DNA from 2 places in the Brevibacillus sp. FSL K6-2834 genome. Region 1 is predicted to be linked to the other one. Evidence: riboswitches for the same ligand, from Rfam matches in the RefSeq annotation. Region 1 holds a riboswitch; the other holds the start of a gene.

Region 1 (3,402 bases):
GTTCGTAGGTGGGATAAGTGATTTTCCATGCGGCGTTGTCAAAGGTGACGGCGGGATCGAGCGTGCCTTGATCCGCGTTGATCGCGACGAACAGTGTGTCTGCTGACGTCTTCGGTGCGGTCGGCTCGGTTTTTGCCGGCGATTCCGGCGAGTTGTTCTGAGCTTGAGGCTGGTTCGCCGGTGTGCCGCAAGCGGCAACGAGCATGGAAACAGCGAGAACCAGGCTGGTGAGGACGAATGACCATCTGCGCTTCAAAGAGATCAACCCCCAACATTTTGTTATAAATTTAATATATTTTTAATATATTGCAAAAATTGAGGTTATTCAACTATTTTCGCTATCAATTTCCAAGATTCCCCCGTACATGGCTTGTCCAGTAGTTTGCCGTGCCCAGGAAAGCGTGCCGTATTCGTAATGCCACCACTCTTTGGGGTAATTGACGAAACCGGCCTCGGTCATCAGGTGATACAGAAGACGTCTGTTGGCGCGGATCGTTTTCGCCTGTTCATCAGGGCTGAGAGCGTTTTCATAGAATCGGGTAGAGGCCCGTTCGCTGAAATCGTCAAACTCTGTTCCCATGTCGAGCCACCCATCGGGGCCTTCGATCGTCAGGTCTACTGCTCCACCGGACAAATGGGGCGATGGCTTTTGCACATCCTTGCTGGGGACGGCGACAAATTTGCTCAGTTCGGCCTGAAGCGCCTCGCCTTCTTCCCAGCCCTGCTTGAGCAGTGTTTGCTTGAATCTTTCATAGAGAGAGCTTTGCACCTGGTAGGAGCGCCAGCCGTCAAATACGACGAAGCGATAGCCGTCGGGCAAGCGTTCGGCTGCTTGGACCAGGCGGAGAGCGGCGCTTTTTCGCAAGTACGCTTCGGGAGTGGTTCCGTCGTAGCCTTGCTTGTAGTACATCGGCCAGACCGTAATTTTTTCGGACAAGCTGGAGAGGGGGAGCATCGCTTCGCCGCATTCTTCAAGGAGAGGCTGTACGTAGAGATGTGGCCGCTCCGGAGGAATCGGGAGATCCTGTTTCATCTGGACCACCTCCTGTTTGTGGATATGTTTTCCATCATCCTAGCAAAGAACAAAACTTTAGTAAACTGCATTTAATTTTCATTTGTTGAATAAAACTCGATGATCAGCTTGTTCTTTCTATCCGTGCCCACTTTTGTTATGATGATAGCAAGCGCCAGTCTTTGGCTGGCTGAACATTTCCATATCGCGCAAACAGGTCTTTGCTTCCTGCACGGTGCACGCCGCGGGAAGCGAAGTTAAAAGGGAAGTTTGGTGAAAATCCAACGCGGTCCCGCCACTGTAAGAGAGGAGTTTTCCTTCAAGGCATTTTGCCATCCACTGCCCCGGGTCGGGGACGGGAAGGAGAAGGAAAGCAGCGATTCTCGAGCCAGGAGACCTGCCTGTCTTGCCTGAGCACTGATTTCCTTCGGGTCAAAGGAAGAGGTGGATCGTTGTAGCGAACTGTCCGCGCTTTGTCTCCCTTTGTTTTCCAAAGGGAACAAGGCGTTTTTTTATACTTTTCGGAAGGTTGGCGTGTACTCCCCTGGAAAAGCAGGCGGCAGTTTCGCGTTTCACCCGGAGATTTGCCCGAGTGGCTTTGTATGTTCAAAAGGATTGCGCAGAACGAAGGAGGGGCTGTTGATGAGCAAGGCCGACAACAAGCGAGGGCTGCTGCTGGTCTATACAGGAGACGGAAAAGGCAAGACGACAGCGGCGTTAGGCTTGGCTGTACGTGCAACCGGCAGAGGAAAACGGGTTTTAATGATCCAGTTTATCAAGTCTCCGGAACGCACCTATGGCGAGAAGATTATTTTCGACCGTCTCGGAATCGAAATGGTGCAGATGGGCGTCGGCTTTACCTGGACCAAAACACCGGAGGAGCACCGCAGCGCCCTTGAAAAGGCGTGGAGCTTTGCCCGCGAAAAGGTGCTTGGCGGCGAGTACGATGTGGTGATCCTGGACGAATTGAACAATGCCCTGGCAATTGATCGTTTTCCGATTGACGATGTGCTCCCGCTGGCTGACGTGCTGGATACGGTCCAAAACAGGCCGCGCCACGTCCATCTGGTCATTACCGGCCGCAATGCGCAGCCCGCGATCATCGAGATGGCCGATCTTGTGACGGAGATGAAGCCGGTCAAGCACTACTATGACGAAGGCATTCCCGCTGTACTCGGAGTTGAGTACTGATGGGGCTGCTGGAGACCTACGGCCACGGCGGGGATCTGGTGACGGCTGCAGAGCGCTTTGGCGTATCGGCCGAGGCGTTCCTTGATTACAGCGCCAATATAAATCCGCTCGGTCCTCCGGCAAGGGTCCTGGAAGCGCTGGGGAGGTCGCTTACCGCCGTTATCCGCTATCCTGATCCCGGCCATCGAGCTTTCAAGCGGGCATTGGCTGCCCGGCTGCGTCTGCCGGAAGACGCCCTTTTGCCGGCAAATGGAGCGGCGGAAGCGATGGCGCTGGCCGTGCTCGCTCTGCAGCCGGAAAGCGCAGGTGTGGTGACGCCGTGCTTTTCCGAATATGCCCAACTTTCCCGCCAATTCGGCGCTCGCGTCGTGGAATGCGCGGGACGGGAAGAAAACGGCTTCAAGCCAGACGCGCGGGAGCTGTATCGGCTCTTTCGGGAGACGCAGCTCGTGTTCATCGGTTCTCCGAACAATCCGACCGGTCTATTGTATGAACCAGACGAGCTTTTGCAAATGGCCGAATGGACAAATGAAACCGGTACCCATTTGATTGTCGATGAAGCTTTTCTCGATTTTGCGGCTCGGGAGAAGCAGTTTACACTTGCGGATCGGCTAGGACATTTTCCGCGCGTCCTGTTGATACGCTCCATGACCAAAATGTTCGCTATCCCGGGGCTTCGGCTCGGTTATGCGATCGGTCACCCCGCACTGATCGAGAGGATGAGGAGCAAACAGGTGAGCTGGAGCGTCAACGGCTTGGCCTTGCTTGCGGGAGAGTTGTGTTTGCAGGAAGCGGATTATGAAGAAGAGACGAGGCGCCTCATCGCTGCAGAACGCCGCTTTTTGCTGGACGGACTGCAGTCGGGGCTGGGCTGGCAGGTATGGCCGGGAGAGGCCAACTTTTTGCTCGTTCGCTCCCCGGAATGGACAGACGCGACGGCGCTGCAGGAGGAAATGGGCAAACGGGGCATTCTGATCCGCAACTGCGCCATGTATCCGGGACTGACCGCCCGCGATTTTCGCATCGCCGTTCGCTCGCGGGCCGAGAATGAACGGCTGCTGTCTGCCTTTCATGATGTGATGGAAAAAAGGGGGGCGGTCTTGTGAGCCTTATTTTGGTCACAGGGGGCGTTCGGTCGGGAAAGAGCCGTTTTGCCGAGGAATTGGCCCGTGATGCCGCGCAGGACGTGTTGTACGTGG
Region 2 (3,402 bases), 2.5 Mb from region 1:
AAGAAGTGCATGAAAAAACCGTCCATCTCCTCAAAGTGGCAGAAAAATCAGCGGCAGGCAAAAGTCTTCTAAAGATGATGTATCAGGTGCGCGACGAGCGGCTTGAGACGAAGCTTTGGGGGATTACGTTTCCCAATCCGGTTGGGCTCGCCGCGGGCTTTGACAAAAATGCGGAGGTGTACCACGCCCTGGCAGCGCTCGGCTTTGGCTTTGTCGAGGTCGGGACGATCACGCCGCAAGGCCAGCCGGGCAATCCGAAGCCGCGGCTGTTCAGATTAGTGGAACATGGCGCCATCATCAACCGAATGGGCTTTAATAATCTGGGGGCATATTTGGCATCCCAAAATCTGATCGATTACGCTTATGCCGATATTCCGATCGGGATCAACATCGGCAAGAACAAGATTACGCCAAATGAACACGCCGCCAGCGATTACAGCAAGTGTTTGGACATGCTGTACAGCTACGGCCATTACTTTGTCATCAATGTCAGTTCGCCAAACACACCGAATTTGCGCGATTTGCAGGAGGCCGAGAGCTTGCGCAGCTTGATTCGCGCAGTCAAGGACAAGGCTTCCGAGCTGGAATCGCGGGGAGCCAAGGCGAAGCCGATCCTGTTGAAGGTGGCTCCCGATATGGCAGACGAGCAGATGCGCGACGTCGTGCAGGCTGCCGTGGCAGAAGGAATCTCCGGTATCATTGCGACGAATACGACATTGTCCCGCGAGCCTGTGCAAGACCATCCGAGAGCGAATGAGGCAGGCGGCTTGAGCGGAAAACCGCTCGAAGCGAGAGCGACCGCCTGGGTCAAGGAGATTTATCAGGAAGTCGGGGACAAGGTGCCGGTCATCGGAGTGGGCGGCATCTTTACCGGAGAGGATGCGTACCGCAAGATTCGCGCCGGCGCCAGCCTCGTCCAGGTCTATTCAGGCATGGCGTATCAGGGGCCGGGGATTGTCAAAATGATCAACAAGCAGCTGCTCCAATTCCTGAAGCGCGACGGCTTTTCGCACATTAGCGAAGCAGTCGGCGTAGATGCACGGTAATTTTGTGATAAAAGCTTGGGAGGCGAGCCAGTCTGCAGCTTTCAGAGTAGCAGCTTCGGCATCTGGCGGTTTGCAGCTTTCAACTGCCAAAGAGAAAAGGGAGAACTGGCACGTTCTCCTTTTTCTTTTGCAACCCATCGTATATAATAGACAATCATCTGCGAATTTTTGGAAAAGAATAAAATGCAGCAAGGTGCCCTTATGAATAGTAAGGGGTAACAGGGAATCGGGTGAAACTCCCGAGCGGTCCCGCCACTGTAACCAGGGGAATGCTCTTTTTTCGAAAGCCACTTGTCGATTTGACGGGGAAGGCAAAAGAGCGTATTGATCCGGAAGCCAGGAGACCTACCTTGCTGCCACACCCATGAGCCTTCGAGGAAAGGAGAGGTGAGCCCAAACGAAACGACTGTTCGCAGTATCGTTAGTTGCCGTGTGCCAAGCTCATCCAAATCGGGTGAGCTTTTTTGCGTGTGTTCTTTAGAGAATCAGAGTAAGGAGTGTTGCTGAATGAGGGGTAGACGCACCGTTGCCAGTGGTCTTCTGATAACCGGATTTCTTGTTTACTTGCTGTTCAATACGCCACAAACCGGACATGCCATGCATATTATGGAAGGGTATTTGCCGGCAGGGTGGTCGCTGTTTTGGTGGGCTGTTTTTCTGCCCTTCTTTTTCCTCGGCTTGCGTCAGGTTCAACGCATTGTCAAAGAGAAGCCCGAATTCAAGCTGCTTTTAGGGGTAGCGGGAGCCTTTGCATTTGTCCTGTCCGCGCTGAAAATTCCGTCCGTGACAGGCAGCAGCTCCCATCCCACAGGAACAGGGCTGGGCGCGATCTTGTTTGGTCCGCTGGTCATGTCTGTACTGGGCAGTCTGGTGCTCTTGTTTCAGGCGCTGCTGCTCGCGCATGGGGGCTTGACGACACTCGGCGCCAATGCGTTTTCCATGGCGGTTGTTGGCCCGTTCGTCGCATATGGCGTGTATCGGCTGGTGGCCAGAAAGAAAGGTGGCCAGAAGCTCGGCATTTTTCTCGCGGCAGCGCTGGCTGACCTCAGCACCTATCTGGTCACTTCCGTTCAACTGGCGCTGGCATTCCCGGCTGCTTCTGGCGGGATTATGGCTTCCTTTGTCAAGTTTGCGGGGATATTTGCCTTGACGCAGGTGCCGCTGGCGATCAGCGAGGGACTGCTGACGGTGCTCGTGTGGAATTGGCTTCAAGCCTACAACGCGCAAGAATTGTCGCAGCTGAAGCTGCTGAAAAGGGAGGGGTAAGAGATGAAGCGTTGGACGAACTGGCTGCTCATTTTGGCGGCAGCGGTACTGGCGGTGGTGCCATTGCTGGTCGTAAAAGATTCGGAATTCGGCGGAGCCGATGGAGCGGCAGAGGAAGCGATCATGGAGGTGGCTCCTGACTACGAGCCGTGGTTTCAGCCTTTGCTCGAACCTCCCGGCGGTGAGACAGAAAGCCTCTTGTTCGCCCTGCAGGCTGCTCTGGGAGCAGGCGTGATCGGGTATGCCATCGGCTTGTACCGGGGCCGCCTGAAAAACAGGCAAGAATGATTGGACGGATCGACTCCCTCGCTTACGAAAACAGGCTGAAGAGGCTGCCGCCCGAACAGAAGCTGCTCTTTTCGCTGGCCATGCTGCTGTTGGCACTGATCAGCCACCCGCTTGTCCAGGGCATTCTGTTCGTCTGGATGAGCGTCTGGATCGTCGTCTATGCCCGCACTCCATGGCGGATCTATTTTGTCGTGGTGGCTGCCTCCGTCGCCTTCCTGCTCGCCGGAAGCCCGGCGCTGCTCCTGGAGGCATCCAGACTGGCGGAATGGACACGGGATGACAATGCAATCGCATCCTGGCAGTTGGGAAGCTGGGTTGTCTATGTGACGGCAGAGGGGCTGTCCAGGGCCATGAGCCTGGCCGCCCGCTCGCTGGCGGCGCTCTCCTGCTTTTCCTTTATTCTTTTTACAGTTCCCTTTGCCGAGGTTTTGCAAGTGTTCCGCCGGATCGGCATCCCCTCCATTCTGACTGATCTGATGATGATCATGTACCGTTTTGTCTTCGTTCTTCTGGAGACAGCCGAGCAAATCTGGACGGCGCAAAAGGCCAGAGGAGGGCACCGCGGCACGGCGGGAACACTCAAGGATGCGGGCAGGCTGATCGTTCAATTATTTATCCGCACGATGGCACGCTACCGCCAGATGTACATCAGCATGACGGCAAGAGGGTTTACGGACGATTTCCGCGTCCTGGTCCATGCCTCCCATATGCGTTCCAAAAGGTACGAATGGGAAGCGGTAGCCGGATGTCTCCTGCTGGCGATGCTGGAATGGTGGATGGGAGGATGAGGCGCGAGTGGCAT

The links. A riboswitch is a leader RNA that binds a small molecule or an ion and turns the genes downstream of it on or off. The one in region 1 is predicted to bind cobalamin.
Region 2: another riboswitch for cobalamin. It lies ahead of NST96_RS22745 (energy-coupling factor ABC transporter permease); the one in region 1 lies ahead of cobO (cob(I)yrinic acid a,c-diamide adenosyltransferase).

What each region holds. Positions count from the first base shown of each region.
Region 1 is NZ_CP151945.1:1,456,794-1,460,195, forward strand. It holds gene NST96_RS07315 (ABC transporter substrate-binding protein) at 1-256, opposite strand, end outside; gene NST96_RS07320 (M15 family metallopeptidase) at 326-1,033, opposite strand; cobalamin riboswitch at 1,212-1,432, shown strand; gene cobO (cob(I)yrinic acid a,c-diamide adenosyltransferase) at 1,655-2,203, shown strand; gene cobD (threonine-phosphate decarboxylase CobD) at 2,203-3,309, shown strand; gene cobU (bifunctional adenosylcobinamide kinase/adenosylcobinamide-phosphate guanylyltransferase) at 3,306-3,402, shown strand, end outside.
Region 2 is NZ_CP151945.1:4,637,555-4,640,956, reverse strand. It holds gene NST96_RS22750 (quinone-dependent dihydroorotate dehydrogenase) at 1-1,046, shown strand, start outside; cobalamin riboswitch at 1,221-1,414, shown strand; gene NST96_RS22745 (energy-coupling factor ABC transporter permease) at 1,554-2,312, shown strand; gene NST96_RS22740 (energy-coupling factor ABC transporter substrate-binding protein) at 2,316-2,600, shown strand; gene cbiQ (cobalt ECF transporter T component CbiQ) at 2,597-3,388, shown strand; gene NST96_RS22730 (ABC transporter ATP-binding protein) at 3,396-3,402, shown strand, end outside.